One region of the Serratia sp. TSA_7 genome, then DNA from elsewhere that is predicted to be linked to it. Evidence: predicted binding sites of a transcription regulator. Region 1 holds the regulator's gene; each other region holds the start of a gene.
The links. Region 1 encodes CRP, which controls carbon source genes, mostly activating them, when cyclic AMP is high. Its sites were predicted from a motif close to ATGTGANNNNNNTCACAT; they were not measured.

Region 1 (5,142 bases):
GCATTGCGGTCACGGCGTTAGGGCACTGCCATCCAGTCTTGGTTGAAGCGCTGAAGCAGCAGGGTGAAACCTTGTGGCATACCAGCAACGTCTTCACCAACGAACCGGCGCTGCGGTTGGCCGGCAAACTGATTGATGCCACCTTCGCCGATCGGGTATTTTTCGCCAACTCAGGCGCGGAAGCCAATGAAGCGGCCTTCAAGCTGGCGCGTCACTACGCCATTAGCCGCCACAGTCCGTATAAAACCAAAATCATCGCGTTTTATAACGCCTTTCACGGCCGTACGCTGTTCACCGTTTCGGTGGGCGGGCAGGCCAAATATTCCGATGGTTTTGGCCCAAAACCGGCGGATATCGTGCACGTGCCGTTCAACGATCTGGCAGCGGTAAAAGCGGTGATGGACGATCACACCTGTGCGGTGGTGATGGAGCCGATCCAGGGCGAAGGCGGGATCACCCCGGTGGACGCCGAATTCCTCAAAGGCGTGCGTGAATTGTGCGATAAGCACCAGGCGCTGCTGGTGTTCGACGAAGTGCAAAGCGGTATGGGCCGCAGCGGCAAGCTGTTCGCCTATATGCATTATGGCGTGACGCCGGATATTCTCACCACCGCCAAAGCGCTGGGCGGCGGTTTCCCGGTCAGCGCCATGTTGACCACCGAAGAAATTGCCTCGGTGATGCAGGTGGGCACGCATGGCACCACTTACGGCGGTAATCCGCTGGCCTGTGCGGTGGCGGAAGCGGCGCTGGACGTGATCAATACCTCGGAAGTGCTGAATGGCATCGAACAACGTCATCATCTGTACGTGCAGGCTTTGCGGAATATCGGCGAGAAATACGGTATTTTCAGCGACATTCGCGGTATGGGCCTGCTGATTGGCGCAGAACTGACTCCACAGTATCAGGGTAAGGCGCGTGATTTCCTCACCGCCGCCGCCGCGCGTGGGCTGATGATCCTCAACGCCGGCCCTAATGTGATCCGCTTTGCGCCTTCTCTGGTTGTGGAGCTGAAAGACATCGACGATGGCATGGCGCTGTTTGAGCTGGCGGTGCAGGACGTGATTAACGCTTAATCTTATCTCGGGATGACAAGGGGCGCCGCAGGACGCCCTTATTGATCGCGCAGTTTACGTTTCAGCCAGATGCCGTGATGCGGGCGCTGGCGCCAGGCCAGCGACGAAATGGTGTGCATGACGCTCAGGTGGGACAGAATGCGGCGCAGGTGGCGCTCCATTTCGGTAACCGGCATTTCCGGGTGCAAATCCGGTGGCTGCATGATGCTGTTGCCGCTGCTTGGCCCGTCATACTCCAGCCGCTGCTGGCAGCTTTGCAGCGCTATCTCGCAGGTTTGCAGATACTCCTGCGCCAGCTTGGGCGTCAGCATATAGTGCTCGCGCGCCAGAATGGTCATCGCGTTCAGGTGTTCGACAATAAACTGACTGTGCGTTACCCACAGGCGCATATCCGCCAGATAGCTGGATTCAAACCCCGGCTCCTGCATTGCCTGATTCAATGAGGTGAACAGCGCGTTGTGCGCTTGGTTCACCTGCATGCGCGCATAGGCCAACGCGCTGGGATCGGGTTCCTGCTCTTCCAGCAGCAGGCGCAGTGCCTGTTGATCTTTCTCCAGCGCCTGATGGGCGTTCTTGCGCAGCAGGCCGCTTTGCCACTGTGGCCACAGCCAGATGGTGCCACCGAACACCAATACGCAGCCGATCAGGGTGTCTATAAGGCGAGGGATCAGGAAATGTGTGCCGTTCAGCGCCAGCAGTTGCAGGGTATAGACCGCCGTCACCGTAAAGCCAATCACCGCCAGCCCGTAGTTTTTACGCGAAACCAGATAGGCCGCCAGCGTAATGACCAGCATCACGCTCAGGGTCGCGCCCTCGGGCATTTGCAACTGCAGCAACCCGGCGGCGATCACCAGCCCGGCCAACGTGCCGAGCGCACGGTGCTGGATGCGAACCCGGGTGGCGTTGTAGCCGTTCTGGCTCACCAGCATGACGGTCAGCAGGATCCAATAAGGTTTTGGCAGATTGAAAATCATCCCCAGGCTGCTGCCTGCCGCCAACATCACTCCTAACCGTGCCGCATTGCGCAGGGCGTTGGATTTGAACGACAGGTAGCTGAACAGCGCCGGCCAGAACGGCAGGCGGTTTTGATTGGCCATCAGGTCGCGACGGTATAACGGATGCTGGGTGCGCAGCAGGCGAGCGATACGGCTGAAGTGGTAGTAACAGAATTGGCCCACCGGATTGTCGGGGTGCTGTGCGGCCACTTTTTCCAGTGCCGCCAGCTCGTTGACCATGCTGAAGCGCTGAGAGTATTGATGATAGAGAATATCGTGCGCCACCGTGCGCAGCCGGCCGGCAATCACCTGCGCATTGCGGCGGATAATCGCTTCGGCCTGGCTCTGCTCCACCAGTTTTTGCACTTCTTCCGGCAGGTGCAGGCTGACGGTAATGTGTTCTTGTAAATCCAGCGCGACCTGAAAGGTTCGCTGCAGGCGTTTTTGCTCGAGATTATTGGCGTGCGGCAAAAAGTTGAGCTGCTGATACAGCAGGCTGATCAGGTCCATCACTTTTTGCTGGCGCACCAGCAGTGGCGGTAACGCGGTTTGCGGATCGGTATGTTGGGTTAACAGGGAATACTTGGCTTCGAAGTAGTCCGCCAGTTCCAGATAAAGCTGGCTCAACGATTCGCGCATCGGCTGTTCTTTCCACAGCTTGAACCAGAACCAGGTGAACAGGCCGTACCAGGCGGTACCCACCACATACAGTAAGGGGGCGTACCACAGCGGCACCGTGCCGGCCATGCTGAGTGAAAAGATGGCGGCGATCAACGCGGCGGGGAGCAGGCGGGCATGTAACGGGCTGATCTCGCCGCTGACGCCGAGCAGCAGAGCCAGGCCGAGCATCAACGCCGGCAGCGGCAATTGCCACAACAACGCCTGCTGCAGCAACAGGCTGCTGAGTGCAAACAGTGAGCCGCCGACGATCAGGCGTTTGAAAAAACGTTTGTGGGGCGTGTCCAGCCCGGCGATGTTACAGCAGGCGGGAACCAGGGAAAACAGCAGGCCGAGTTGCAGGTGGCCGATCAGCAGGCCAAAGAGCACCGGCAGACACAGCACCAGCGTTTGCCGCAGTGCGTAATTGACTTCCGGGTGGTAAATCAGTCGACGCCACATGATCGGTCGGGGCATAAAAAAACGGCGCGAATCATCGCGCCGTTTTTTCAGTGATTAACGTGTGCCGTAAACGACAATGGTTTTGCCGTGGGCGGAGATCAGGTTTTGATCCTCCAGCATTTTCAGAATGCGGCCGACGGTTTCACGTGAACAACCGACGATCTGACCAATTTCCTGGCGGGTGATTTTGATCTGCATGCCGTCTGGGTGGGTCATGGCATCGGGCTGTTTCGCCAGGTTCAGCAGCGTTTGCGCGATGCGACCGGTAACGTCCAGGAAGGCGAGGTTACCCACTTTTTCTGAGGTCACTTGCAGGCGGCTTGCCATCTGCGCTGACAGGCGCATCAGGATATCCGGGTTGACCTGAATCAGTTGGCGGAATTTCTTGTAAGAAATCTCAGCCACTTCACAGGCGGTTTTCGCCCTGACCCAGGCGCTACGCTCCTGGCCTTCTTCAAACAATCCAAGCTCGCCGATGAAATCCCCCTGGTTAAGGTAGGACAGGATCATCTCTTTACCCTCTTCATCTTTAATCAGCACCGCGACGGAGCCTTTTACGATGTAGTAAAGCGTTTCGGCTTTTTCACCTTGGTGAATCAGCGTACTTTTGGATGGATATTTGTGGATATGGCAATGAGACAGGAACCATTCGAGTGTAGGGTCTGTTTGCGGTTTGCCGAGAACCATTCGCTGTTATCCTCTGTTGTTATCGCTGCCTTGTGTCACAGGGGTCAGAGTTCCCTGTAAAACGTGCTGTCGCCGTTGTTTTAAGGGTGGCTGGCAGCAGGTTTTGAGGCGTGTCATAAATATACGCTGTCGCTCTAGCATATTAACTTGCCGGGAGAGCTGCAAGCTACATTCTATTAACATACCGGTAAAGGAGCCTTTCTCTGGGAGTTTCCCTGAAATCAGTGTCCCGGAAAGATTTATTGCGGCTCTGTTTGTAGCACAGAGTGAGGCGGGTGTCTCGTGTTGTCTTGCTCGCACATGACCAGCATCAGGTTCCGTTGCCAGTTTCTATGCGAAAGCGTACTCTGATTTTAAGAAATTAATCGGAGTGACCAATATGCAGGCAAGAGTTAAGTGGGTGGAAGGGTTGACGTTTCTGGGGGAATCCGCGTCTGGCCATCAGGTGTTGATGGACGGCAACGCCGGCGATAAAGCCCCCAGCCCGATGGAAATGGTGCTGATGTCGGTGGGGGGATGCAGCGCTATCGACGTGGTGTCGATCCTGAAAAAAGGGCGTAATGACGTGCGTGATTGCGAGGTGAAATTGACCTCCGAACGGCGTGAAGAAGTGCCGCGCGTCTTTACCCATATCAACCTGCATTTTATCGTGACCGGCAAAGATCTGACCGACAATATCGTTGAACGTGCGGTGAACCTCTCCGCCGAGAAATACTGCTCGGTGTCGTTGATGCTGAACAAGGCTGCCAGCGTGACTCACAGCTTTGAAATCCGCGACGTAGCGTAACGCGTAAGAATAAAGGGGCGCGGCCAACTGCCGCGCTCCGACCCATTACCCGATTTTTTTGCCTTCCAGCAGTTGCTGCACCAGCGGCGCCATGATCAGCTCCATCGCCAGCCCCATTTTGCCGCCCGGCACCACCAGCGTATTGATGTGCGAGATAAAAGAGCCTTGCAGCATCGCCAGCAGGTAAGGGAAATCGATCTGATCCAGCCCGCGGAAGTGAATCACCACGAAGCTTTCATCCAGTGAAGGGATGGCTTTGGCGGCGAACGGGTTGGAGGTATCCACCGTCGGCACGCGCTGGAAGTTGATGTGGGTGCGCGAGAACTGCGGCGTGATGTAGTTGATATAATCCTCCATCGAACGCACCACCGAATCCATCACCGCTTCACGTGAATGCCCGCGCTCGCCGGTATCGCGGATCAGTTTTTGGATCCACTCCAGGTTAACGATCGGTACCACGCCGACCAGCAGATCGACATGT
Region 2 (5,142 bases), on a different contig from region 1:
CGGTGAGGAACGGGTGGTCGACAACCGTTCCCAGCAGGCTTTTTGTCAGGCACTGTCAGACGCGGGGCACCCTTGCGAAGGGGGGAAACCGCGGGTTATCCAAGGCGCACGCCATGAGATCCTGTTCGAGCGGGACGCGATGCGCGCCGAAGCATTGAACGCAATCCTGCGTTTCTTTGCTCAACACTTAGGTGGCGCCCCTGCCGCCGACCACTCCATCAGAGGTTAGAACATATCCTTATGTATCACGTCGTCGCTTCCGATTTAGATGGCACGCTGCTATCACCTGACCACACCCTGTCGCCTTATGCCAAAGAGACGTTGAAGCTGCTGACCCAGCGTGACGTGCACTTTGTGTTTGCCACTGGCCGGCATCACATCGACGTTTCGCAGATCCGCGATAACCTCGATATCAGCGCCTTTATGATCACCTCCAACGGCGCCCGCGTGCATAACACCGCCGGCGAGCTGATTTTCAGCCACAACCTGGCAGAAGACATTGCCCGCGATCTCTACGGCATGCTGCATGACGATGCGGACATCACCACCAACGTTTATCGCAACGACGACTGGTTCATCAACCGGGAAAGCCCGGAGCAGGAAGAGTTCTTCCGGGAATCGATCTTCCAGTATCAGCTGTTTGAGCCGGGCCTGCTGGAAACCGACGGCGTGTGCAAGGTGTACTTCACCTGTGACGACCATGAAAAGCTGCTGCCGCTGGAAGATGCCATCAATGCGCGCTGGGGCGATCGGGTTAACGTCAGCTTCTCGTTCCCGACCTGTCTGGAAGTGATGGCGGGCGGCGTATCCAAAGGCCATGCGCTGGAAGAAGTGGCCAAAATCATCGGCTATTCGCTGAAAGAGTGCATCGCCTTCGGTGACGGCATGAATGACCTGGAAATGCTGGCGATGGCCGGCAAGGGCTGCATTATGCGCGACGCGCACCAGCGCCTGAAAGACAAGCTGCCGGAGCTGGAAGTGATTGGTTCCAATGCCGACGACGCAGTGCCGCATTACCTGCGCAAGATGTTCCTGGGTTGATATGAGCAGGATACCTTCAGACGGCTGACAAAGTCCGTTATTAGGGAGAGCGTGCCGAAGGGGTCGTAGCGGCTTGCCCGCCGACCAATTTGCCTGGAGCAAATTGGAACGACTTCATGTCGGCCCGCAGGGTGGGACACAGGGATGTGTCCCATAATGGCCCCTCGGTGCGCTAGGCCCGGGTATCTCGGGTTTAAAGACAACTTTGTCATCAAATTCAGGGCGCCTTGCGGCGCCCTTGTCCGGGTTACTTGTGCTGGCCCTGCTTTTGCAGGAACTGCACGCCCTTGTCGGGGAAGTCGGTGAACACGCCGTCAACGCCCGCCTGGTTGTAAATCACGTCATACAGCTGATTCACGTCGGTCACGTAGTTTGGCAGCGCATCGGCGCGGATGGTGAACGGATGCACCGCCAGCTTGTTGGCATGGGCTTCTTTCACCATATCGGTCAGCACCACGTGGCCCGGCTTGGATTTCTCCGCTTCCACCAGCATGTGGTAGTCCGGGCCGATACCGTCGGCGTACTGGGCAATCTGCTTCATCGCGCCCGGCTTGAACATCCAGTCATAGTCGTATTCCACCCATTTGCCGTCGGCTTTCTGCTCATAGGTTTCCTGCCACTTGTTGTAGGCGATCAGTTGGATCAGCTTCAGATCCATGCCCATCTTCGGTTCCAGCTCGGTTTTAATCCGTTTCAGTTCATTGGCGTCGAAGCATTGCAGATAAACGTTGTCACCCTTGCCGGTATAACCATACTGCTTCAACACCGCCAGCACTTTGCTGGAGATATCCTTGCCTTCCTGCTTGTGGAACCACGGCGCTTTGATTTCCGGGTAAATACCGATGTTTTTGCCGGTCGAATGGTTCAGCCCCTGCACAAACTCGATCTCTTCCTGGAAGGTATGAACGCGGAAGTCCGATTTGCCCATCGGGAAGCGGCCAGGGTAGCCCTGTACCTTTTTGCCGTTTTCGATCTCAAAGCCTTCCGTGAACTTCAGCGATTTGATTTCCGCCAGGGTAAAGTCGATGGCGTAATAACGGCCGTCTTTGCGTGCCCGGCTCGGGAAGCGTTCGGCCACATCGGTGACGCGATCGAGGTAATGGTCATGCAGCACCACCAGCTCGTTGTCCTTGGTCATCACCAGATCCTGCTCGAGGAAGTCCGCACCCTGCGCGTAGGCCATAGCCTTCGCCGGCAGCGTGTGTTCCGGCAAATAGCCGCTGGCGCCACGGTGGGCGATCACCACCTTGTCCGCCGCCTGTGCGGCGCTGACCATTGAGGTGGCCAGGATGATCCCTGTCAGCAGGGCTTTGACGTGAGTCCGCATTCTGTAATTCTCCATGTTGTAGGTGCAGGGTAATAAAAAGGCCGCAGCGCGGCCTTTAAATAATGCGAAATTTGTATGACGCTTAGCCGCGTTTGTTGGCTGCGATTTCCGCGTGGTGCTTTTTCTCGCTCAGCATGGTCAGCAACAGCAGCACTACCGCGCCGATACTGCCGCCAATCATCACCATAAAGCCGCCGTCCCAACCGAAGTAGTCCACGGTGTAACCGACGATGGCGCTGGCCGCAACGGAACCGCCCAGGTAGCCGAACAGACCGGTGAAGCCCGCTGCAGTTCCCGCCGCTTTCTTCGGTGCCAGTTCCAGCGCGTGCAGGCCGATCAGCATCACCGGGCCGTAAATCAGGAAGCCGATGGTGATCATGCAGGCCATGTCGATGCCAGGATTGCCGACCGGGTTGAGCCAGTAGACGACGGTAGCGATGGTCACCAGCGTCATAAAGAACACGCCGGTGGCGCCGCGATTGCCTTTGAACACTTTGTCCGACATCCAGCCGCACAGCAGGGTGCCCGGGATACCGGCGTATTCGTACAGGAAGTAGGCCCAGGAAGACTTATCCAGCGCGAAATGCTTCACTTCTTTCAGGTAGGTCGGTGACCAGTCCAGAATGCCGTAACGCAGCAGGTAAACGAACACGTTGGCCACGGCGATGTACCACAGCAGCTTGTTCGGCAGAATATACTGCATGAAGATCTGCTTGGCGGTCAGCTCTTCTTCCGCTTTCTCGCTGTAGTCGTCCGGGTAATCGTTTTTGTATTCTTCGATCGGCGGCAGGCCGCAGGATTGCGGGGTATCGCGCATCAGCGCAAAGGCGATCAGGGCCACCAGAATAGCGCCGAAGGCCGGCATATACAGCGCCGCGTGCCAGTCGTTGAACCAGGCCATCCCCAGCAGGAACAACAGCGGCGGCAGGCCGCCACCCACGTTATGGGCGCAGTTCCAGACCGAAACGATACCGCCGCGTTCTTTCTGCGACCACCAGTGCACCATGGTGCGGCCACAAGGCGGCCAGCCCATGCCCTGGAACCAACCGCACAGGAACAGCAACACGAACATGACCGCGATGCTCGATGTCGCCCAGGGCACGAAGCCCATGAACAACATCACTGCGGCAGCCAGAATCAAGCCGGCGGGCAGGAACACGCGTGGGTTGGAGCGGTCAGAAACCGACCCCATGATGAATTTGGAAAAACCGTAGGCGATGGAAATACCCGACAGCGCGAAACCGAGGTCGCCGCGGCTGAAGCCCTGATCGATCAAATAAGGCATGGCCAGGGTGAAGTTCTTACGCACCAAATAATAGGCGGCGTAACCGAAGAAAATCCCCATAAAAATTTGCCAGCGCAATTTACGGTAGAGCGGGTCGACTTTGTCGACCGGCACACGGGAAATGTGTGCTGCCGGCTTAAAAATACTCAACATGAGTGCCTCCGATGGCTTTTAGTTATCACATCAATATGATTTTTTACGTTCATTTGATGATTGAGCGGATATCGAATGTGGTGTTTTTTTGTTCCATAACGAGCGTCATCCTAGTCAAAACAGCCTGGTGTCGCTGTGATGAATGGCGCAAATGTTACACTTTTATGAAACTCAGGCGGATTTTGAGCGATTAGTTAACGATATGAAATAGAAAAACGGTCAAAAATCGTGATTCTGATCACATTCATGGTTTTTTGTGGACATTTTATTTTCGTTTTGAGTTCGTTATTGTTCCTTATCAAACAAAGACCCCAGTAACTGTGGCCCAATAGGATAATAACCACGGATCCTGAGGGAGCGTAATGAGCAGCCATTCACCGGACAGCGAAACGGATGTGATAATCATTGGTGGCGGTGCGACCGGAGCGGGTATTGCCCGTGACTGCGCGCGGCGTGGCCTGCGTTGCATACTGCTGGAGCGCCATGATATCGCCACCGGCGCCACCGGCCGTAACCACGGCTTGCTGCACAGCGGAGCGCGTTATGCGGTGACCGACGGTGAGTCGGCGCGTGAGTGCATAGAAGAGAACCGCATCCTCAAGCGCATCGCGCATCACTGCATCGAGCGTACCGACGGGCTGTTCATTACCCTGCCGCAGGATTCGCTGGCCTACCAACAACAGTTTATTGCTGCCTGTCACGGTGCCGGCATCAACGCCGAAGCCATTGATCCGCAATTGGCGTTGCGCCTGGAGCCGGCGGCTAACCCGGCGCTGATCGGCGCCGTGCGGGTGCCGGATGGCACCGTCGACCCGTTCCGTCTGACCGCCGCCAATATGCTCGATGCCCGTGAGCATGGCGCGCAGATCCTTACCTATCACCAGGTGGTCGGTTTGTTGCGCGTGGGCGATCGCGTGACCGGCGTGCGCGTTTTCGACCATCAAGCTGCGCGCCGCTACGATATCCACGCCGAGGTGGTGGTCAACGCTGCCGGCATCTGGGGCCAGCAGATTGCGGAATACGCCGATCTGCGCATCCGCATGTTCCCGGCCAAGGGCGCATTGCTGATCCTCGGCCACCGCATCAACAACATGGTAATCAACCGTTGCCGCAAACCGGCAGACGCCGACATTTTGGTGCCGGGCGACACCATCTCGCTGATTGGCACCACCTCCACCCACATCGACTACGACCAGATCGACAACATGGTGGTGACGCCGCAGGAAGTGGACATTCTGATCCGCGAAGGTGCGCTGCTGGCGCCGGAACTGGCGCAAACCCGCATTTTGCGCGCCTATGCCGGGGTGCGACCGCTGGTGGCCAGTGACGACGATCC
Region 3 (5,142 bases), on a different contig from region 1:
CAGCGTGACCGCAAAGCTGGCCGACATGGCGGTGATCGAGTTAAAAATAAAAAAGCCCGCAATGGTCAACAGCAAAACGTTACGCCGCCGCCAACGCTGCGTGGCAAGCGTCAACGGAATGGCAGCCAATACCGAACCCAGCGCATAGGCGGTGATCATCTGCCCGGCAAGCGATGGCGACACCTGCAAGCCAGGGGCGATCTGGGTCAGCAAACCGGCGGGAAGGGTTTCGGTAGCAATACAAATAAACCCCGTCATGGCCAGTGCCAGCAAGGCGGCTATCGGCAAACGTGGTGCCTCTTCGGGCATCACCCCGGCATTACTGCAGTTGATATTTGTTTGGCTCACAGTTCATCCATTTATATATCGATCGGTATAAATATGGGCGACAGCGATCTGCGCCAGTTTTAGTCGGCTGCATCTCGGTCGCTACGTCACTTGAATTGATTTATGTATCGAGTGGTATAATAATGCTAAGGGGGTATCATCTGAGTGTCAATGATATTTATACCGATCAGTATATAACTTATAAACATGGAGACGACCATGGCACAAATGGGCCGTCCTCGCCGGTTCGACCGCGACGAGGCCATTCAGCAGGCGTTGTATCTGTTTTGGCAGCACGGGTATGAAGCCACTTCTCTGGCTCAGCTTAAGGCGAACATTGGCGGCGGCATTACCGCGCCCAGTTTTTATGCCGCCTTTGGTTCGAAAGAAGCGCTGTTCAGAGAAGCGGTAGCCTGCTATCTCAACAGCTATGGGCGGGTCAATGATGCGCTCTGGGATGACTCCCTGCCCCCCAGAGAAGCGATTGAAACCTCGCTGCGCCGCTCGGTGAAGATGCAGTGTGAGGATCAACACCCCAAGGGGTGCATGGTCGCATTGGGCGTAATGTCAGGCGGTGCTGAGGAGCATTCAGCGGTCCTGAAACCGCTTGCCGATTCGCGCCGGCGTACGCTGAACGGTTTTATTCACTGCGTCAAAAGAGGCATTGCCGGCGGCGAACTGGCCAGGGATACCGACGCTGCCGCCATCGCCGCGTTGTTCGACAGCTTCCTGCTGGGCGTTTCGACGTTGGCACGCGACGGCGTCAGTCACTCGGTGCTCGATAGCGCCGTCACGGCCTTGCTGGCGGTTTGGGACGCAAACGCCGGAGCCTGACAATACCGATGTCGAACAGCGCCGGAGCGCGATCACTGATCCAGGCGTTGCGCCAACAGGCGCAGCTGTTCGGCAATCTGCTTCAAATCCTTGTCATTATGCTCGCGCGGCCCGGTGGAATTGCGGATCACCAACTTTGCCGACAGAATCGATGACGCACGCGACAGCTCGCTCTCGCTGGTGTTGAGCACCTTCCTGACCGCTTCCTTGCCCTGCAAATCCAGATCCAGCGAGACGGTGGTCAGCGCCGGATAGAAGAAGGCGCTTTCGTAAGCATCGTCATAGCCAATCACCGACTTTTGCCCCGGTATCGGCAGCTGGTTCTGATGGAAGGCGCTTAGCAGCCCGAGCGCCATTTGGTCATTCCCCACCAACACCGCCGAGAAATGCGGGGTCTCGCGCAGCATCTGCAATGCGCCGGCGTAACCGCTTTGCGCGTCCCAGTTGCCGTGCAGCACCGTGACCGGCGTCAGGCCATAATCCTGCAGCGCATCCTGCCAGTTCTTCAGCCGCAAATTGGCCGAAATGGAGTATTGCGGCCCAGCCAGCAAGGCAAAGTCGCGGTGCCCCAGCTCGTAAAGGTATTTGACGCTGGCGCGGGTGCCGTCCGCCGGGTTGAAAGAAACGTTAAACACTGAACTGTAAGGGTCAACGTCGAGGAACAGGCAGGTAATGTCATCGTTGTCCGCGGCGATTTTTTCCGCCACCGCCGTCTCCAGCGGTACGTTGATGATGACCTTTTCTACCCGCTGCGACTTGAGATCGTTGATCGAGTCCTGAATGCCATGATTGACGTTCTCATCAATCATTGAAATCAGCACCTGATAGCCTTCCGCATTGGCGTAACGTTTTACCGCCGCCGCCACTTGCGAAGGCGCATGCAGAGCCAGGGAGACGGTGACCAGCCCCAACGTTCGGCTCTGTTTGCCCACCAACTGCTGCGCCAGGCGATTGGGTACATACCTGAGGAGCTCAATAGATTGTTCAACCTTGCGGCGCGTGGTTTCAGAGACATTGGCTGACTTGTTCAACACGCGTGAAACCGTCTGGTAAGACACGCCGGCATGACGGGCAACATCCTCTAACGTGGTGCTTTTCGACTTCATAATCCGTTCCCTGTGATTGCTCTGGACTGATTGTAACAGGCCCCCCCCTCACCGCATAGTTACCCCGATCACATCCATCAAATTTCCAAAAAAGTTATTCGTTCACATATCACGCCTTAGTGATCTCTCTCACTAACCGTTACAAATCCTGCTGTTTTATTTGCACTAAATCACAATAAATCAACAACGCGATTGTTTGTTGTCATGATTAGCCATTCTATTGCCGTGTGGATGTGAACGTAATACAAAAAACATAATGAGGCATACATGAAAACAAGACTACGCACATTGTCTGTCGCTTTGGCGATGGCGCTTTCCTCACCGGTCGCCTTTGCCGTCGAGACCCCTGGGATCGATTTCCATGGCTACCTGCGTTCCGGGGTCGGCGTTTCTCAGGATGGTGGATTAGAAGAATGGCAGAAAAACAAAATTGGCCGCCTGGGCAACGAATCCGATACCTACGGTGAAATCGAACTGGGCAGTGAAGTCTACAAAAAGAACGACGTCAGCTTCTATCTCGACACTATGGTCAGCATGGTATCGGACGGCTCCAACGACAGCGAAACCACGCTGGGGGATGACGCCGAATTCGGGTTGCGTCAGCTTAATCTGCAAATCAAGGGGCTGATCCCGGGCGACCCGAACGCGGTGATTTGGGGCGGCAAGCGCTACTATCAGCGCCATGACCTGCACATCATAGATACCAAATACTGGAACATATCAGGCGCCGGCGCCGGCGTGGAAAACCTCTCCTTCGGGCCGGGTGCCATCTCCGTCGCCTGGATCCGCGGTGACGGCAACGACGTGGACTACCGTGTCGACAACGATAACGACCTCAACATCAACTATATCGACCTGCGTTATGCCGGCTGGAAGCCGTGGACCGGCGCCTGGACCGAGTTTGGTATCGACTATGCGATGCCGAACCCGACCAACAAGCAAAAAGAGTACGGCGGCCTGTATGACGCGGAAAACGGCGTGATGCTGACCGGCGAGATCAGTCAGGACATGCTGGGCGGCTATAACAAAATGGTGTTGCAGTACGCCACCAAAGGTCTGGCGCAGAACATGGTGTCCCAGGGCGGCGGTTGGTATGACGTCTGGAACGATACCCGCGATGCCACCGGTTATCGGGTGATCAATACCGGGCTGATCCCGATTACCGATAAGTTCTCCCTCAACCACGTGTTGACCTGGGGTTCGGCCAACGACCTCAGCGATGCGATCGACAAAAGTAACCTGATCTCTCTGGTGGGCCGGGCGCAGTACCAGTTCACGCAGTACGTGCGCGGCATTGGCGAAGCCGGCGCTTTCTACCAGAAAGATGACCACAAAGACGGCAGCCACTACAAGCAAGGCGGCGAGAAGTACACGCTGGCGCTGGGGTTGGCGGATGGGCCGGAATTCATGTCCCGCCCTGAATTGCGCGTATATGCCTCCTATCTCAATGATTCGGAGCAAGGCAATTCATTCAAGGACGGCACCGCCAGCAATACCTGGAACTTTGGCGTGCAGGTCGAAGCATGGTGGTAACAGGCATGCCCCAGGGTAAATAACGGCTCCTGGTTTATTGGCAGTACCTTAATTCTCTCATCATTATCTCCTGTGTCTTTGACGACGCTCTCCGGTTGCTGTCGTCCATTGGTAACCACCCAAGGGTGGTTACCAATTATTTTTTATTCCTGATGATTAACCGAAAACCGCTCCGCCAATAATTTACGCAAATTATCTGATTGCTTGCCAAATATCGCGTGAACCTCCTGACCAATAATAATCACCCCCAACGCGCCCGACTGTTGCAAGCCTTCCGTATCGACTTTGGCTAAATCCGTCACCGTCACGCGCAAGCGGGTAATACAGGCATCGACATGCCGGATATTTTCTCGGCCGCCCAGATGCTGCATCAGCGTTTCTAAAAAAGACATATCGACGCTATTATCTTCCACCGGCAATTTCGGGTGCGAGAAATAATGCGTAAAGGCTTTCAAACTGACCATGGTTATTTCCTCATAAGATACAGGCGTAAAAAAACGCCCGTTCGACTGAACGGGCGCAAGGGGAAGAAACTATGCCAACTTGCGGGTCAATATGCGGCAGCCCCAGGGTGCCAGAGCCATTTCGCCCTGCAAGGTACCCGCATCCGACATATCGACATACACCGCCGGCAACTCGACGGTTTTTGCCTTGTCGCTGTAGTTTTGCACGATAATAAACTCGGACTCGCCGTCGGTGCGCCGCTGTGCGGTCACGCCCGGCGGTAATAGGGTGTCCAGCGCGCGCGGCAACGCCAGCTCTTGCGCTATCGCCATAAAGAAATCGCGCTGGAAAGAGGCATCGTTGCGCGAAGCGACGTACCACGCCTTACCGTCGCCAAAGCGGTTGACCGTCAACGCCGGGCGGCCGGCATAGAAATCACCGCCGTAGACCGCCTGCGCGCTGGCGCCTTCCAGGTTGATCAACTCGCACAGGTGGCGCGCCTGATAGCTGCCCTGCAAGCCCAGCTCGTTGCCCGGCACACCGCGAATGCTGTTGGTTTCGTCATCCGTCAGGCTGTCGATCTCCTCTGCCCAGATCCCCAGCAACGGCCGCAGTGGCCCCGGGAAACCGCCCAGATGGCACAGATCGCTTTCATTGACGATGCCGCTCCAGTAGCTGGCGACAAACTCTCCCCCCTGCCGGACAAAGGCTTCTGCCCGCGCGGCAAAGCCTTCGCGCACCATATACAGCATTGGCGCAATCACCAGCTTGTAGCCGGAAAGATCGCAATCGGCGTTGATGATATCCACCGCAATGCCCTGTTCCCAAAACGGACGATAATGATCCACCACCGTCTGCTCGTAATGCAGCCCGGCGTTGCGCGGCCCTTGGGCATCAT
Region 4 (5,142 bases), on a different contig from region 1:
TAAGGTTGCCGCCTGCTTCTGCGTACAGGCAGGCGGCAAGGAGAGGGGTCAGACGCGCGCCGCTTCCGGCAGTTTCTTCAGATAGTGCACTACCAGCAGAGCCAGCAGCAGCATCACGCTGATAAACGCCACCACACCGCTCCAGCCGAAACTGTGCCAGAACACGCCGCCGAGCGTACCGGCGACGCTGGAACCGACGTAATAGCAGAACAGATAAAGAGAAGACGCCTGGCCTTTGGCGCGCCGCGCCCGACGGCCGATCCAACTGCTGGCAACCGAATGAGCGGCAAAGAAACCGGCGGTAAACAGCATCATGCCGATAAAAATAACCGCTACCGGTGCCAGTGCGGTAATCAGGATACCGATCAGCATAATCAGGATCGAAGCCAGCAGAACCGGGCCACGGCCGAAACGAGACGTCATTGCGCCAGCTTTCGGTGAGCTGTAAGAGCCGGTCAGATACACCACCGACAACAGGCCGACAATCGCCTGGCTGAGGTGATAAGGATCGGACAGCAGGCGGTAGCCAATGTAGTTGAACAGGGTGACAAAGCTGCCCATCAGCAGAAAACCTTCGGCAAACAGCAGCGGCAGGCCCTTGTCGTGCCAATGCAGCCTGAAGTTAATCAGCAGGGTACGCGGGCGCAGCGAACTGGCGCGAAAATGCGTAGAGGCGGGCAGAATACGCCAGAACATGCAGGCTGCGGCCAGCGCGAACAACCCGATCACCGCCAGCGACACGCGCCAGGAGAAGAAATCGGTCAGCACCCCGGTTACCAGGCGGCCGCTCATGCCGCCGATGGAGTTACCGCTGATGTAAAGCCCCATCGAAAAGGCGACAAAGCTGGGGTGGATTTCTTCGCTGAGGTAAGTCATGCCAACGGCGGCCACGCCGCTCAGCGACAGCCCAATCAGCGCGCGCATCAGCAAAATACCGTGCCAACTGGTCATAAAGGCGCAAATCAGGGTGCATATTGCCGCCAGCAACAGCGCCACCACCATCACCGATTTACGGCCGATGGCATCGGACAGCGGGCCGGTAAACATCAGGCCGAGTGCCAGCAGGCCGGTGGACGCCGACAGCGACAGGCTGCTTCCCGCCGGCGAGATGCCAAAGTCTTGCGACAGAACCGGCAGGATCGGCTGCACGCAGTACAGCAGGGCGAAAGTAGCCAACCCGGCGGAAAACAGCGCCAGGGTAACGCGCATAAACTGCGGCGTTCCGCGTTCGATATAAGGGAGTTTATTCAGGGTGGAGCGTTTGGCTTTTGGCGCAGCAGCCGCCTCGTCGTTGGCGGCCAGCGTCGACGGCATACTAGCCGCAGAACGCACAGGGGTTGTCACAGTCTTTCCTTACCGAACGTCGGGAGATTTAAATCAGCACATCATGGGTTAACAAAATGATAGGGAGAGCTCAGTTTTTTGTCTAATATATTAATAATTCAAATTAAGACGTTTAAAGTATGAATATCGAACTGAGACACCTGCGCTATTTTGTCGCCGTGGCGGAAGAGCTGCATTTCGGTCGTGCGGCGGAACGTCTGCGCATTTCGCAACCGCCGCTCAGCCAGCAAATCCAGGCGTTGGAGGAAATGGTCGGCGCGCGTTTGTTGGCGCGCAACAACCGCAATGTCAGCCTGACGCAGGCGGGAGAAATGTTCCTGAAAGAGGCTTATCAGGTGCTCGATCAGGTCAGCCGTGCGGCGGAGAAGGCCGCGCGACTGGAGCGTGGGGAACTGGGCGAGTTGACCATTGGTTTCACCTCTTCGGCGCCGTTTATCAGCGTGGTATCGCGCAGTTTGCGAGCTTACCGCCAACAGCACCCGCACGTGCATATAAAAATGCGTGAAGTGAACACCAAGCAACAGATCGAACCGCTGCTCAACGGCGAGTTGGATCTGGGCGTGATGCGCAATACGCGCTTGCCGGAAGTGCTGAAGCATCAACTGTTGCTGTGCGAGCCACTGGTCGCGGTGGTGCCGGAAGGGCATCCGCTGACCCATGTTGCGCCCGGCACCTTGCGTTTCCAGCATCTGGCGGAAGAACCCTTTGTGTTTTTCTCGCGAGAGGTAGGTACGGCGCTGCATGACGAAATCCTGTCGCTGTTGGCCAAAGCGGGGATCACGCCTTATATTACCCAGGAAGTCGGTGAAGCGATGACCATCATCGGCCTGGTGTCTTCCGGGCTGGGTATTTCTATTTTGCCGGCGTCTTTTGGCCGGGTGAAAGTCGATGGGGTGAAATACCTGCCGCTGGCGGAACCGGAGGCGATGACCGAAGTCTGGTTGGTGCATCACCGCCAAAGGGCGCTGACCGCCGCGGCCAAATCGCTGATGGCACTGCTGCTGCCGTGACGGAGTGCTGCGCAAATAAAACGCAATCCGCAGCGAAAGCGGGGCGAATTTGTGCGGCAAATCACATAACGAATCAAATAGTTGACGCTGTATTACAAAAGCCCCACCATAGCCTCTAGTCTTTATTTAGAAGCGCGAAAAATAGTAGGAGCAGGTTTGTGATTGCTGTTGGGCAGCCTGGGCATATCGATCAAATCAAACAAACAAATGCAGGGGCAGTTTATCGGTTAATCGATCAACTGGGCCCAATTTCGCGCATCGAACTGTCAAAACGCGCGCAGCTCGCCCCCGCCAGCATCACCAAAATCGTGCGTGAGCTGCTGGAAGCGCATCTGGTTAAAGAAAACGAATATCAGGAAGTCGGCAGCCGTGGGCGGCCGGCGGTCGGGCTGGTACTGGACACCGAAGCCTGGCATTACCTTTCCGCTCGTATCAGCCGCGGCACCATTACGCTCGCGCTGCGCGATCTCAGCAGCAAACTGGTGGTGGAAGAGCTGTTGCCGCTGGATGCCGAACACCCTGAACCGCTGCTAAAACGCATTCTCAGTGAAGTTGACCAATTTTTTATCCGCCATCAAAGCAAACTTGAGCGGCTGACGGCGATCGCCATTACGCTGCCGGGCATGATTGATGTGGCCTCCGGCGTGGTGCACCGTATGCCGTTTTACGATGTCGTGGACATGCCGCTGGGGCCCGCGCTGGAAACCCGCACCGGGCTGCCGGTCTACCTGCAGCACGATATCAGCGCCTGGACCATGGCCGAAGCGCTGTATGGCGCCTCGCGCGGCAGCCAGAACGTGATTCAGGTGGTGATCGACCACAACGTCGGGGCGGGTGTGATCACCGGCGGGCGGGTGCTGCACGGCGGCAGCCACAGCGTGGTAGAGATTGGTCATACGCAGGTCGATCCTTACGGAAAACGCTGTTACTGCGGCAACCACGGTTGTCTGGAAACCGTCGCCAGTATTGAAAACATCCTGGAGATCGCCCAGCAGCGTCTCGCGACCTCCATGAGCTCCAGCCTGCACGGCGCGCCGCTGACGGCTGAATCCCTGTGCGATGCTGCGCTGGCGGGCGATCAACTGGCCAAAGACATCATCCTCGGCGTGGGCCACAGCGTGGGGCGTATCCTGGCGATCATGGTCAACTTGTTCAACCCTGAAAAAATCCTGGTCGGCTCACCGCTGAATCGTGCGGCAGAAATCCTGCATCCGGCCATCGCCTCTTGCATTCGTCAGCAGTCGTTGCCGGCTTACAGCGACCATGTACAGGTAGAATCTACCCAGTTCTTCAACAAAGGCACCATGCCCGGGGCCGCACTGGTGAAGGAAGCCTTGTACAACGGTTCGCTGTTGGTGCAACTGTTGCAAGGGTAGTATCAGTAATACTTATCGTTTAACGACAAAAGATTGCGCTACCTCAAGCCCCGTACGCTCAGCATCCCCTAAAATTTTCCCGTTCGTCTCCTTCGCCTTATTGCGGCGATATTTGGATTTATGGAGCATTTCGGGGCAATTAAAACATGTTAAAGCGTTTATTTGTAACAGGCACGGATACCGACGTCGGTAAAACCGTGGTTTCCCGCGCCTTGCTGCAGGCGCTCGCCGCGCAGGGCCGTTCGGTAGCCGGCTATAAGCCGATCGCGGCGCGTTGTCAGGAAACCAGCGAAGGCATTCGCAATAAAGACGCTTTGGTTTTACAGGCGTCTTCGACCCTGCCGCTGTCGTACGAGGAAATTAATCCCATCACCTGTCTGGATGAGGTGTTTCACGCCCATGCCACCGAGGATATCAACTACGGCGTGATGAGCAGCGGGTTGCAGAGTTTGTCCGCCAGAGCCGACACCGTGGTCGTGGAGGGCAGTGGCGGTTGGCGTGTGCTGATGAACGATCTGCGTCCCTACGCCGAGTGGGTGATCCAGGAGCAATTGCCGGTGGTATTGGTGGTGGGGATCAAGCTGGGCTGCGTCAGCCACGCCTTGTTAACGGCGCAGTCGATCATTAATGACGGCTTACCTTTGCTGGGATGGGTTGCGAACCGGATTAACCCGGGGCTGGCGCATTACGCAGAAACCATTGAAGCCTTGCGTCAACGCATCCCTGCGCCGCTGTTGGGTGAAATCCCTTATCTGCCCCGCGCCGAGCAGCGCGAGCTGGCGCACTATCTCGATATCTCCGCGCTGTTGAACCGTTAGGCGTTGTGATAGACCGACACTGAGCGCAAGCCACGCGACACGGTGGTGGCGATCACGCAGGCCAGCAGGATACCGGGCAACAACGTGTATTCGCCGGTCATCTCAAACACCATCAGTGCGGCCATGATCGGCGCGTGAGTAGTGGCGGCCAACAGAGTCGCCATGCCGGTCAACGCCATCAGCAAGGGTACGGCCGCGCCCAGTTCGGGCCAGGTGGCGCACAGTTGCCCAACCAGCGAGCCCAGCGCCGCCCCGACAAACAGCGTTGGGGTGAACACGCCGCCAGGCGCGCCGGAACCGCTGCTGGCAAGCACCGCCAGCAGTTTGCAGATCAAAATGGCGCCAACCAGCAATACGCCGGGCGGCGTGCTGAGCAGAGACTGCACCACGCTGTAGCCATTGCCCCACACTTCAGGAAACAGCAGCGACAGTAAACCAACAATGAATCCGCCCAGCGCCAGCTGCAGCGGCGGCGTCAGGCGCAGCGAGCGGAACGCATGGCCGGAAGCCGACATCGTCCACAGAAACAGCGGGCCGCAGATACCGGCCAGTATCCCGAGCAGCGCCATCAACAGATATTGCACCGGCCAGGGC

Region 2: the regulator CRP is predicted to act here: its motif matches at 4,033-4,050, upstream of glpT (glycerol-3-phosphate transporter).
Region 3: the regulator CRP is predicted to act here: its motif matches at 2,426-2,443, upstream of ACUTQW_RS05100 (maltoporin).
Region 4: the regulator CRP is predicted to act here: its motif matches at 2,404-2,421, upstream of mlc (sugar metabolism global transcriptional regulator Mlc).

What each region holds. Positions count from the first base shown of each region.
Region 1 is NZ_JBQZFU010000008.1:47,881-53,022, reverse strand. Features, by position in the region: gene argD (bifunctional acetylornithine/succinyldiaminopimelate transaminase) at 1-1,073, shown strand, start outside; gene ACUTQW_RS20625 (YccS/YhfK family putative transporter) at 1,112-3,187, opposite strand; gene crp (cAMP-activated global transcriptional regulator CRP) at 3,242-3,874, opposite strand; gene ACUTQW_RS20615 (OsmC family protein) at 4,254-4,661, shown strand; gene ACUTQW_RS20610 (phosphoribulokinase) at 4,707-5,142, opposite strand, start outside.
Region 2 is NZ_JBQZFU010000005.1:63,498-68,639, reverse strand. Features, by position in the region: gene pldB (lysophospholipase L2) at 1-229, shown strand, start outside; gene yigL (sugar/pyridoxal phosphate phosphatase YigL) at 241-1,041, shown strand; gene glpQ (glycerophosphodiester phosphodiesterase) at 1,289-2,368, opposite strand; gene glpT (glycerol-3-phosphate transporter) at 2,451-3,806, opposite strand; gene glpA (anaerobic glycerol-3-phosphate dehydrogenase subunit A) at 4,169-5,142, shown strand, end outside.
Region 3 is NZ_JBQZFU010000001.1:1,049,458-1,054,599, reverse strand. Features, by position in the region: gene ACUTQW_RS05115 (MFS transporter) at 1-348, opposite strand, end outside; gene ACUTQW_RS05110 (TetR/AcrR family transcriptional regulator) at 547-1,161, shown strand; gene ACUTQW_RS05105 (LacI family DNA-binding transcriptional regulator) at 1,194-2,267, opposite strand; gene ACUTQW_RS05100 (maltoporin) at 2,535-3,800, shown strand; gene ACUTQW_RS05095 (glucose PTS transporter subunit EIIB) at 3,944-4,264, opposite strand; gene ACUTQW_RS05090 (beta-galactosidase) at 4,334-5,142, opposite strand, start outside.
Region 4 is NZ_JBQZFU010000001.1:914,479-919,620, forward strand. Features, by position in the region: gene ACUTQW_RS04500 (MFS transporter) at 49-1,314, opposite strand; gene ACUTQW_RS04505 (LysR family transcriptional regulator) at 1,464-2,354, shown strand; gene mlc (sugar metabolism global transcriptional regulator Mlc) at 2,513-3,730, shown strand; gene bioD (dethiobiotin synthase) at 3,877-4,548, shown strand; gene clcB (voltage-gated ClC-type chloride channel ClcB) at 4,545-5,142, opposite strand, start outside.